Regions from separate parts of the Streptomyces sp. NPDC001513 genome, predicted to be linked through region 1. Evidence: riboswitches for the same ligand, from Rfam matches in the RefSeq annotation. Region 1 holds a riboswitch; the other holds the start of a gene.
The links. A riboswitch is a leader RNA that binds a small molecule or an ion and turns the genes downstream of it on or off. The one in region 1 is predicted to bind S-adenosylmethionine.
Positions count from the first base shown of each region.

Region 2: linked by a shared signal. The riboswitch ahead of ACFYZ4_RS07290 (aminotransferase class V-fold PLP-dependent enzyme) and the one ahead of thrC (threonine synthase) in region 1 are both predicted to bind S-adenosylmethionine.

Region 1 is NZ_JBIAVU010000005.1:111,414-117,267, reverse strand. Features, by position in the region: gene groL (chaperonin GroEL) at 1-1,329, opposite strand, end outside; gene ACFYZ4_RS12495 (cold-shock protein) at 1,691-1,897, opposite strand; gene ACFYZ4_RS12490 (MoaD/ThiS family protein) at 2,312-2,590, opposite strand; gene thrC (threonine synthase) at 2,628-3,926, opposite strand; SAM riboswitch class I at 3,920-4,078, opposite strand; gene ACFYZ4_RS12480 (glucosyl-3-phosphoglycerate synthase) at 4,264-5,214, shown strand; gene ACFYZ4_RS12475 (trehalose-6-phosphate synthase) at 5,264-5,854, shown strand, end outside.
Region 2 is NZ_JBIAVU010000003.1:163,784-169,637, forward strand. Features, by position in the region: gene ACFYZ4_RS07275 (Rieske 2Fe-2S domain-containing protein) at 1-431, shown strand, start outside; gene ACFYZ4_RS07280 (ubiquinol-cytochrome c reductase cytochrome b subunit) at 428-2,053, shown strand; gene trpD (anthranilate phosphoribosyltransferase) at 2,226-3,290, shown strand; SAM riboswitch class IV at 3,403-3,519, shown strand; gene ACFYZ4_RS07290 (aminotransferase class V-fold PLP-dependent enzyme) at 3,750-5,144, shown strand; gene ACFYZ4_RS07295 (Lrp/AsnC family transcriptional regulator) at 5,500-5,781, opposite strand; gene ACFYZ4_RS07300 (rhomboid family intramembrane serine protease) at 5,778-5,854, opposite strand, start outside.

The DNA.
Region 1 (5,854 bases):
GGCGAGCTTCACGGCGTTGGCGCCGGTCGCCTCGTCACCCTCGAGCTCCAGCTTCTCGAAGACCGCGGAGGCCTGCAGCAGGGCCACGCCACCACCGGCGACGATGCCCTCCTCGACGGCCGCCTTCGCGTTGCGAACGGCGTCCTCGATGCGGTGCTTGCGCTCCTTGAGCTCGACCTCGGTCGCGGCACCGGCCTTGATGACGGCCACGCCGCCGGCCAGCTTCGCGAGGCGCTCCTGGAGCTTCTCGCGGTCGTAGTCCGAGTCGGAGTTCTCGATCTCGGCGCGGATCTGGTTCACGCGACCGGCGACCTGGTCGCTGTCACCGGAACCGTCGACGATGGTGGTCTCGTCCTTGGTGATGACGACCTTGCGGGCGCGGCCGAGCAGGTCGAGACCGGCGTTCTCCAGCTTGAGGCCGACCTCCTCGGAGATGACCGTGCCGCCCGTGAGGATGGCGATGTCACCGAGCATGGCCTTGCGGCGGTCGCCGAAGCCCGGGGCCTTGACGGCGACGGACTTGAAGGTGCCGCGGATCTTGTTGACGACGAGGGTGGAGAGCGCCTCGCCCTCGACGTCCTCGGCGATGATCAGCAGCGGCTTGCCGGACTGCATGACCTTCTCCAGGAGCGGCAGCAGGTCCTTGACCGAGCCGATCTTGGAGTTGACGATCAGGATGTACGGGTCGTCGAGGGACGACTCCATGCGCTCCATGTCGGTGGCGAAGTACGCCGAGATGTAGCCCTTGTCGAAGCGCATGCCCTCGGTGAGCTCGAGCTCCAGACCGAAGGTCTGCGACTCCTCGACGGTGATGACGCCTTCCTTGCCGACCTTGTCCATGGCCTCGGCGATGAGCTCGCCGATCTGGGTGTCGGCGGCGGAGATGGAGGCCGTAGAAGCGATCTGCTCCTTGGTCTCGACATCCTTCGCCTGGGCGAGCAGGGCGGCGGAGACGGCCTCGACGGCCTTCTCGATACCACGCTTGAGGGCCATCGGGTTGGCGCCGGCGGCAACGTTGCGCAGGCCCTCGCGGACGAGCGCCTGGGCCAGCACGGTGGCGGTGGTCGTACCGTCGCCCGCGACGTCGTCCGTCTTCTTGGCGACTTCCTTGACCAGCTCGGCGCCGATCTTCTCGTACGGGTCCTCGAGCTCGATCTCCTTGGCGATGGAGACACCATCGTTGGTGATCGTGGGGGCGCCCCACTTCTTCTCAAGGACGACGTTGCGACCCTTGGGGCCAAGGGTGACCTTGACGGCGTCGGCGAGCTGGTTCATGCCTCGCTCGAGACCGCGCCGGGCCTCCTCGTTGAACGCAATGATCTTGGCCATCTGAAGTGGTCCTCCCGGACAGCGGTGGATTGCTCCCGGACCGCGCCCGCGCCCGCGACGGACGGCCTGAGTGCCCGGCGGTTCCTTCCCGCCGGACCCTGCGGGCCTCACCGACCCGGTCCTCGTTTGGTAGCACTCTCACCCGGAGAGTGCTAATGCCAATGATTAGCACTCGGCACCCCCGAGTGCAAGCGGCTTGGGCCAACGCCCCGCCGCTTCCGGGCACGGGGCGGGTACGGGGCGGGCGCGGCGCGGGCGCACGTACGAGGGGCCCGCATCCCGTGTCCGGGATGTGGGCCCCTCGTATGGTCTTGCAGGTCTTCGTTGAACACTGTGCGTCGGTGGTCGATCGCTCCAGGACTCAGCCGAGCGCGAGCTTGACCATGTCCGCCTGCGGACCCTTCTGGCCCTGCGAGATCTCGAACTCGACCCGCTGACCCTCTTCAAGGGTGCGGTACCCGTCCATCTGGATGGCGCTGTAGTGGACGAACACATCCGCACCACCGTCGACCGCGATGAAGCCGTAGCCCTTCTCCGCGTTGAACCACTTGACGGTGCCCTGAGCCATGCCTAACTCCCCTATTACTGGCCCTTGCGCGGGAACGCACTTCGCGTTCCCGGGTCAGAACTTGCGTCGGAACGCGTCGACCGAGGCTGAATGTATCTGCGCGAGTGCTGTCTGCAACAGGTCAATCCGACGAGAATTCTGGACACCGGGAAACATTGAAATAGAGTGAAAATTTGCCATACTCCAGGGCAACTCGGGCCTGACATATCTCGCCAAAGCCCCATACCGCGCTTGCATGTTGACCCGATGTCGACCCTCACGCGACCCGTTCATATGCAGCGGGCAAGTCCGGCGGAGGGGACTTCCCCAACTCTACCGCGCCCAATCAAGCAGAATTGCCCCCTCCGCTTTTAGCGGAGGGGGCAATTTCGGTTGGCGCGTGTCACCTGTCGGGCGACAAAGGGGCCGAGAGGATCAGCAACCGCCCGCGACGGCCGGAATGATCGAGACGCCGGCGCCGTCCGGCGTCTTCGCCTCCAGCCCGCCCTCGAAACGCACGTCGTCGTCATTGACGTAGACGTTCACGAAACGGCGCAGCTTGCCCTGGTCGTCCAGGACGCGCGCGGCGATGCCCGGGTGGCTCGCCTCCAGGGACTGGATGACCTCGGAGAGGGTCGCGCCCTCGGCGGGCACCTCGGCCTGACCGCCGGTGTAGGTGCGCAGGATGGTGGGGATGCGGACGTTGACGCTCATGGCGCTGCTGCCTTTCCGGTAGAGCAGGGGGAGATGGTCAGACCAGGCCGGCGGCGCGGAACGCGTCCAGGCTCGGGCGGATGGTGGCGGTCTGCCCGCTCTCCGCGGCCACCGCCTCCAGGGTCTTCAGGCCGTCGCCGGTGTTGAGGACGACGGTGGTCAGCGTCGGGTCGAGCTGCCCGTTCTCGATGAGCTTCTTCGTCACGCCGACGGTCACGCCGCCCGCGGTCTCGGCGAAGATGCCCTCGGTCTGCGCGAGGATCTTGATGGCCTCGACGACCTGCTCGTCGTTCACGTCCTCGACGTAACCGCCGGTGCGCCGCGCGATGTCCAGGACGTACGGGCCGTCCGCCGGGTTGCCGATCGCGAGGGACTTGGCGATGGTGTTCGGCTTCTGCGGGCGGACCACCTCGTGACCGGCCTTGAAGGCGGTCGACACCGGGGAGCAGCCCTCGGCCTGGGCGCCGAAGATCTTGTACGGCTTGTCCTCGACGAGGCCGAGCTTGATCAGCTCCTGCAGACCCTTGTCGATCTTCGTCAGCTGCGAGCCGGAGGCGATCGGGATCACGAGCTGGTCGGGCAGCCGCCAGCCGAGCTGCTCGCAGATCTCGTAGGCGAGGGTCTTGGAGCCCTCTCCGTAGTACGGGCGCAGGTTGACGTTGACGAAGCCCCAGCCCTCGCCCAGCGGGTCGCCGATGAGCTCGGAGCAGAAGCGGTTGACGTCGTCGTAGTTGCCCTCGATGCCGACCAGGTCGCCACCGTAGACACCGGCCATGACGACCTTGCCCTGCTCCAGGTCGTGCGGGATGAACACGCAGGACCGGAAGCCGGCGCGGGCGGCCGCGGCGCCGACGGCGCCGGCCAGGTTGCCGGTGGAGGAGCAGGAGAGGGTGGTGAAGCCGAAGGCGCGGGCGGCCTCGACGGCGATGGCCACGACGCGGTCCTTGAAGGAGTGCGTCGGGTTGCCGGAGTCGTCCTTGACGTAGAGCTTGCCGGTGACGCCGAGCTCCTTGGCCAGGTTCGCGGCGTCCACGAGCTTGGTGAAGCCCGGGTTCAGGCTCGGCTTGGAAGCCACGTCCGCGGGGACGGGCAGCAGCGGCGCGTAACGCCAGATGTTGTTGGGGCCGGCCTCGATCGCGGCGCGCAGGGCTTCGGGGTCGCCGGTCGGGAGGTCGTAGGCGACTTCCAGAGGTCCGAAGCACTCGGCGCACGCGAAGATGGGGCCGAGCTCGAAGCGGGTACCGCACTCGCGACAGGAAAGACCGTTGGCAGGTCCGAGATCGACAGAGGTGGCGACAGTCTGTGCAGCCATGATGGCGAGGCCCTTTCTCCTCATCTTCCCCATGGCGCACTTCGCCATGAGACGGAATTGGCACCTTCCCTAGCCGGGGACCTCGCTGACGTCGCTGATGTGCGCGATCGCGAGAACCGACTGGAGGGTTGCCGGGGCTTCAACGGGCCGTGTCCCTCTGCCCCTCTGGATGAGCGGTATGGCACCGGCACACGCGCTCTGTGGCGCGCCGGTGCGTTTGTACGCGGGGACCCCCGGCATGCGGTGGTCCTTCGCGTTGTTCAAGACTGTAACCGAAGGGCCGGGCGGTTGAGACAGCCGTCCGAACCGCGAGATGGATCACATAACGGCCGATAACGCCGACACGCAGGGAGTGCTGAGGGTGCTGGAAGAGGTGGAGCGCTGGCTGGCAGACCGCTCCTGGTCAGCCGCCGACCGACCGCTCGACCAGCTGCTCGACCGGAAACGGGCGGCCGGGACCACGGTCAGCGTGGTGCTGCCCGCACTGGACGAGGAGGCGACGGTCGGCGCGATCGTCGAGGTCATCCGGCGTGAACTGATCGAGGGACTGCCGTTCCCCCTGGTGGACGAGCTGATCGTCATCGACTCGGGCTCGAGCGATCGTACGGCGGAGGTCGCGGCGAAGGCCGGCGCCCGGGTGGTGCACCGCGACGAGATCCTGCCGAGGCTCCCGGCGCTGCCCGGCAAGGGCGAGGTGCTGTGGCGCTCGCTGCTGGCCACCAGCGGGGACATCGTCTGCTTCGTCGACGCCGACCTCCGCGACTTCTCCGCCGCCTTCGTCTCGGGGATCGTGGGACCGCTGCTGACCGAACCGGACGTGCAGTTCGTCAAGGCCATGTACGACCGCCCGCTCGGCGACACCCCCGGCCAGGGCGGCCGGGTCACGGAACTGGTGGCCCGCCCCCTCCTCAACCTGCACTGGCCCCAGCTGGCCGGCTTCGTCCAGCCGCTGGGCGGCGAGTACGCCGTACGCCGCTCCCTGCTGGAACGGCTGCCGTTCCCCGTCGGGTACGGCGTGGAGCTGGGCCTGCTGGTCGACGCGCTGCACACGGTCGGGCTGGACGCGCTCGCCCAGGTGGACGTGGGCGTACGCGTCCACCGCCACCAGGACGGGCAGGCGCTGGGCCGGATGGCCGCCGCGATCTACCGCACCGCCCTGCTGCGGCTCTCGCGCGGGCATCTCGTACGGCCGGAGCTCACACAGTTCGAGCGGGGGCCGGAGGGCTTCGTACCGCGGACGTACCCGGTGGACACCGAGGAGCGGCCGCCGATGCTCGGCATCAAGGAGTACGCGCTGCGCCGCGTGGCGTGACGTCCGCCTGGAAAGTTTGAGCGAGTGCGGGCCGGGCTAGGTTCGCCGCATGGCTTCTCAGGTACTCGTAGCCGCCAACCGCGGCCCCCTCTCCTACACGATCGATGCCGAAGGCGACCTCAGCGCCCGGCGTGGCGGGGGCGGACTCGTCTCCGGGCTCTCCGCGGCCCTCGCGGAGCAGCCGGGGGCGCTGTGGATCTGCGCGGCCCTGTCGGAGGCGGACCGGGAGGCGGTCCGCCGGGGGGTGGCCGAGCCGGGCGTCCGGATGCTGGACATCGATCCCACGGTGTACGACGCGGCCTACAACGGCATCGCCAACTCCGTGCTGTGGTTCACGCACCACCACCTGTACGACGTCCCGCGGGAGCCGGTCTTCGACGCGGAGTTCCGGCGGCGGTGGGAGGCGTACGTCGCGTACAACGAGTCCTTCGCGCGCGCCCTCGCCCAGGAGGCTGCGGAAGGGGCCCGCGTCCTGGTGCAGGACTACCACCTGGCGCTGGTGCCGGGGCAGTTGCGGGAGCTGCGGCCGGACCTGCGGATCGGGCACTTCACGCACACGCCGTGGGCCTCGCCGGAGTTCATGGGCATGCTCCCGGACGACATCCGGAGCCAGCTGGTGTGGGGCATGCTCGGCGCGGAC
Region 2 (5,854 bases), on a different contig from region 1:
CCAACGAGCCGCTGCGTCCCGAGGACGTGCTCGTCGGGTCGCTGACCTTCGCCAGGCCGGAAGGCCTGGAGGAGGAGCAGCACGACTTCCAGGTCCAGATCGCCAAGGCCGCCCTGATGATCGTCCGTATCCAGCCGGATGACATCAAGGACAAGCAGGAGCTGGAGTGGTCCCACGACGGGATCGTCGCCTACTCCAAGATCTGCACCCACGTCGGTTGCCCGATCAGCCTGTACGAGCAGCAGACGCACCACGTGCTCTGCCCGTGCCACCAGTCCACTTTCGACCTCTCCGACGGCGCCCGTGTCATCTTCGGCCCGGCCGGTCACGCGCTTCCGCAGCTGCGGATCGGCGTGAATGACCAAGGCTTCCTCGAAGCGCTCGGCGACTTCGAAGAGCCCGTCGGTCCTGCATTCTGGGAGCGCGGATGAGCACCAGCGACAACAACGAGCGCAAAGCGCCGGCCGGCGAGCGCGTAGCCGACTGGGCGGACGGCCGCCTGGGCATCTACGGCCTGGCCAAGGCCAACATGCGCAAGATCTTCCCGGACCACTGGTCCTTCATGCTGGGTGAGATCTGCCTTTACAGCTTCATCATCATCATCCTCACGGGTGTGTACCTGACGCTGTTCTTCCACCCGAGCATGAACGAGGTCGTGTACCACGGCTCGTACGTGCCGATGCAGGGCGTCATGATGTCCGAGGCCTTCGCCTCGACGCTCGACATCAGCTTCGACGTCCGCGGTGGTCTGCTGATCCGTCAGATCCACCACTGGGCGGCGCTGATCTTCGTCGCGGCCATGGTCGTGCACATGATGCGCGTCTTCTTCACGGGCGCGTTCCGCAAGCCGCGTGAGGTCAACTGGATCTTCGGCTTCCTGCTGCTGGTCCTCGGCATGTTCACCGGCTTCACCGGTTACTCGCTGCCGGACGACCTGCTCTCGGGTACCGGTGTCCGCTTCATGCAGGGCGCCATCCTGTCCGTCCCGGTCGTCGGCACGTACCTGTCGATGTTCCTGTTCGGCGGGGAGTTCCCGGGCGGCGACTTCGTCGCGCGGTTCTACTCGGTGCACATCCTGCTGCTGCCCGGCATCATGATGGGCCTGCTCGTGGCCCACCTGATCCTGGTCTTCTACCACAAGCACACCCAGTTCGCGGGTCCCGGCAAGACGAACAACAACGTCGTCGGCATGCCGCTGCTGCCGGTCTACATGGCCAAGGCCGGAGGCTTCTTCTTCCTGGTCTTCGGTGTCATCGCGGCCGTCGCGGCCGTCGCCTCGATCAACCCGATCTGGGCGCTCGGCCCGTACCGCCCGGACCACGTGTCCACCGGTGCGCAGCCCGACTGGTACATGGGTATGCCGGAAGGCCTGATCCGTGCCATGCCCGGCTGGGAGATCAACCTGTGGGGCCACACGCTCGTCCTGGGCGTGTTCATCCCGCTGCTGCTCTTCCCGCTGGTGCTGGGTGCGATCGCCGTCTGGCCGTTCATCGAGTCCTGGGTCACCGGGGACAAGCGCGAGCACCACATCCTGGACCGCCCGCGCAACGTCCCGACCCGTACGGCCTTCGGTGTCGCCTGGATCGCGGAGTACATCGTGCTCCTCATCGGCGGTGGCAACGACATGTTCGCCCAGTACTTCCACCTGTCGATCAACTCGATCACCTGGTTCGTCCGGATCGGCTTCTTCGTCGTCCCGGTCGTCGCCTTCATCGTCACCAAGCGGATCTGCCTCGGCCTCCAGCGCCGGGACCACGACAAGGTGCTGCACGGTCGCGAGACCGGCATCATCAAGCGTCTGCCGCACGGTGAGTTCGTCGAGGTCCACGAGCCGCTCCCGGCGGGTCAGCTGCACAAGCTCACCGCGCACGAGCAGTACAAGCCGATCGAGATCGGCCCGACGGTCGACGAGAACGGTGTCGAGCGCAAGGTGAAGGCCACGGAGAAGCTCCGCGCGAAGCTCAGCAAGGGCTTCTACGCCGAGAACAACCAGATTCCGAAGCCCACGGTGGAGGAGTACAAGGAGATCCAGGCCGGCCACGGCCACCACTGATCCCCTGCACGACGTATGACCGTATGAGGGACTGATTTCGGTCAGTTCTGGTGTCGCCACGGCAAGAGCCCCGTCCAGTGTCCGGACGGGGCTCTTTGCCGTGTTCCGGGCTGGATAGGCTGGAGCCCTTCCCATTCGACGTGGAAACCTTGACAAGCAGCAGGAGCGGACCATGAACGTTGTGACCCCGGCAGGCGGCGACAGCGTGGCGGCCCGTGGCTGGCCGGGCGTCCTCGACGCTCTGCTGACCGGCCAGGACCTGTGTGCCGACGACACCGCCTGGGCCATGGACCGGATCATGCGCGGGGAGGCCACCGACGCCCAGATCGCCGGCTTCACCGTCGCGCTGCGGGCGAAGGGGGAGACGGTCGCGGAGATCAACGGCCTCGTACGGGCGATGTACGAGCACGCCAACCTGATCGAGGTGCCGGGCCGGACGGTGGACATCGTCGGCACGGGCGGCGACGGGGCCAAGACGGTGAACATCTCGACGATGTCGGCGGTCGTGGTGGCCGGAACGGGTGCCAAGGTCGTCAAGCACGGGAACCGGGCCGCCTCGTCCGCGAGCGGCTCCTCGGACGTCCTGGAGAAGCTCGGGGTGAACCTCAACCTGAGCCGGGAGCGGGTCGTGGAGGTCGCCGAGGAGGCCGGCATCACCTTCTGCTTCGCGGTCAAGTTCCACCCGGCCCTGCGGCACGTGGCGGCGGCCCGCAAGGAACTGGGCATCCGGACCTTCTTCAACGCGCTGGGCCCGCTGACCAACCCGGCCCGGGTACGCGCCCAGGCGACAGGCGTGGCGGACCCCCGGATGGCCCCGATCATCGCGGGCGTGCTCGCCGAGCGGGGCTCGTCCGCGCTGGTCTTCCGCGGCGACGACGGCCTGGACGAACTGACCACGACGGCCACCTCGCGCATCTGGTGGGTCCGCGACGGCAAGGTCTCCGAGCAGTCCTTCGACCCGCGCGACATCGGCATCGACCTGGTCGAGGTCTCGGCGCTGGCCGGCGGCGACCCCGCGTACAACGCGGACGTGGCCCGCCGCCTGCTGGCCGGCGAGACCGGCCCGGTCCGCGAGGCCGTCCTGCTGAACTCGGCGGCGGCCCTGGTCGCCCTGGACCCCGGCACGGGCACGCTGGAGGAGCAGCTCGCCGCCGGTCTCGTGCGCGCGGCGGAGTCCATCGACTCGGGCGCGGCCCGCGCGGCGCTGGAGCGCTGGGTGACGGCGAGCAACTCCTAGGCCCTGCCCAAAGGCCCGGCGTCGAGGAGACGGCCGAAACGAGCCAAGGCCCCGGTCCACCATGCGGACCGGGGTCTTGCGCGCGGGGGATCTTGTGGCAGGATGCTGAACAGGTCACGAGTGACAGCGTTTAGGCCCCGGCTTGCTGTCCGGCAACCCTCCTTCCGTGGCGGGGTGCCCCGGGTGATGACCAGGTCGTAGGCAGCAAGGCCTACGGCAAGCGCGGATCCCTCGACACCAGGGGTCCTGGTCTTCTCGAGGAGCGTTTTCCGTGAGCAAGCGAATGCGATAGGGCGACTCCGCCCCTACTTCACCCCTCGGATCAGGGTCACTTCCGTGTACCCCCGCCGACCGTTCGGTCCGGCCCGAGGGCTCTCCCGTACCCCGCACGGCCGCACGGTCGTATCCGCGTACGGGCACTCCGAAGCCATTCAGCCCTGCCTGCCGGGAGATACCGCCATGTCCGCATTCCTGAACGCCGCCGCCACCTCCGTCGCCACCGCCGACACCGCCGAGGGCCCCGCCTGTGCCGAGCCGCTGCCGGTGCTCGGCCGGGACGTCACCGTCCCGCTCGTCACCGGCGGCGAGGTCACCTACGCCGCCCTGGACTACGCCGCCAGCGCCCCGGCGCTCCAGCGGGTCTGGGACGACGTCGCCGCCTACGCCCCGTACTACGGCAGCGTGCACCGCGGCGCCGGGTACCTCTCACAGCTCTCCACGGACCTCTTCGAGCAGAGCCGGGTCACGGTCGCCGAGTTCCTCGACTGCCGCCCCTCCGACCAGGTGATCTTCACCCGGTCCACCACCGACTCGCTGAACCTGCTCGCCGCCGTGCTCCCCGCCGACTGCCAGGTCTTCGTCTTCGAGACCGAGCACCACGCCTCGCTGCTGCCCTGGACGAACGCGCAGGTCACCTACCTCAACGCGCCCCGCACCCCGGGCGAGGCCGTCGCCACCCTGGAGCGGGCCCTCGCCGACCGTGCCCCCTACGGTCCGGCCCTGGTGTGCGTGACCGGCGCGTCCAACGTCACCGGTGAACTGTGGCCGGTCAAGGAACTCGCCGCCGCCGCGCACGCCCACGGCGCGCGGATCGTCCTGGACGCCGCCCAGCTGGCCCCGCACCACCCCGTCTCGGTCCAGGATCTGGACGTGGACTGGGTCGCCTTCTCCGGGCACAAGCTCTACGCGCCCTTCGGCTCGGGCGTGCTCGCCGGCCGCGCGGACTGGCTCCAGCAGGCCGAGCCGTACCTCGCCGGCGGCGGCGCCTCCCGCAAGGTGGCCCGGCGCGAGGACGGCGGCGTGGACGTCGAGTGGCACACCACGGCCGCCCGCCACGAGGCCGGCTCTCCGAACGTCATCGGCGTCTACTCCATCGCCTCCGCCTGCAAGGCCCTGACCGAGGCCGGCTTCGACAGCCTCGTCGCCCGCGAACGCCACCTCATCGCGAAGGTCCGGGGCGGCCTGGCGGAGGTTCCGGCGGTCCGGATCCTCTCCCTCTTCGGCGACGACGCCCCGCGGGTCGGCGTCATCTCCTTCGTGGTGGACGGCTGGAACAGCTCCCACTTCGCCGCCGCGCTGTCCGCGGAGTACGGGATCGGCGTCCGCGACGGCCTGTTCTGCGCCCACCCGCTGGTGCGCACCCTGCTCGGCAGCGAGCCGCAGGCCCAGGGCGAATGCGGAGCCCCGGAGGCGGCCCCGGGGGAGCGCTCCCTGAACGCGATCCGCGTCAGCTTCGGCGCGGGCACCCCGGACGAGCACGTCGAGCGCTTCGTCCGCGCGGTGAAGGAGCTCGTCGCGGACGGCGCGAAGTGGCAGTACCGCACGGAGGAAGGCCGCTGCGTCCCGGCCGTGTGACCTGCGGTCGGCTCGGCGGTGTCCTTGCGGGGGCTCAGCGGCGTGCGGCGCGGCCGGACCCGTGCCCGGGGGTGTGGGGCGGTGCCCCATCGCTGCGACAGGGCGAGGGTGGTTGCGCGCTCCTCCCGCGGGGACACTCCACCGTGTCCCCACCCCACGGCCGGCGCGGGGGCGCGCAGGGGCGTCCCCGCAGGAGGAGCGCGCAAACGCGCTCACGGCCGTGACAGGCCCGCAGGCGCGACGACGAGGAGACGTCCCGGAGGGACCCCGCGGACGGCCCGGGCCTACACTTCCAGCGCCGCCGGCGTTTGAGGCGTTGCGAAGCCCGGGCCCGCCGCAGACCGCGCCGGAGGCGTTACGCGTCGAGGCCGATCGCGAACGCCGCCTCCAGGTCGTGCTGCGAGTACGTGCGGAACGCCACGTGCGTGTCCGTCGCCTCGACGCCCGGGATCTTGCTGATGCGGCCCGGGATGATGTCCGCCAGGTTCTCGTGGCGGGCCACGCGGACCAGCGCGATCAGGTCGTACGTCCCCGTGACGGAGTAGACCTCGCTGACGCTGTCCAGCGCGGCGATCGACTCGGCGATCTCGGGGATCCGGTCCACGCTGGTCTTGATGAGCACGATCGCGGTGATCACGGCTGGCTGTCTCCCTCGGTGGCCGTCGCTGGTCGCCTCACTCTAGTCGCACCCCGATACCGGACCCATGCGT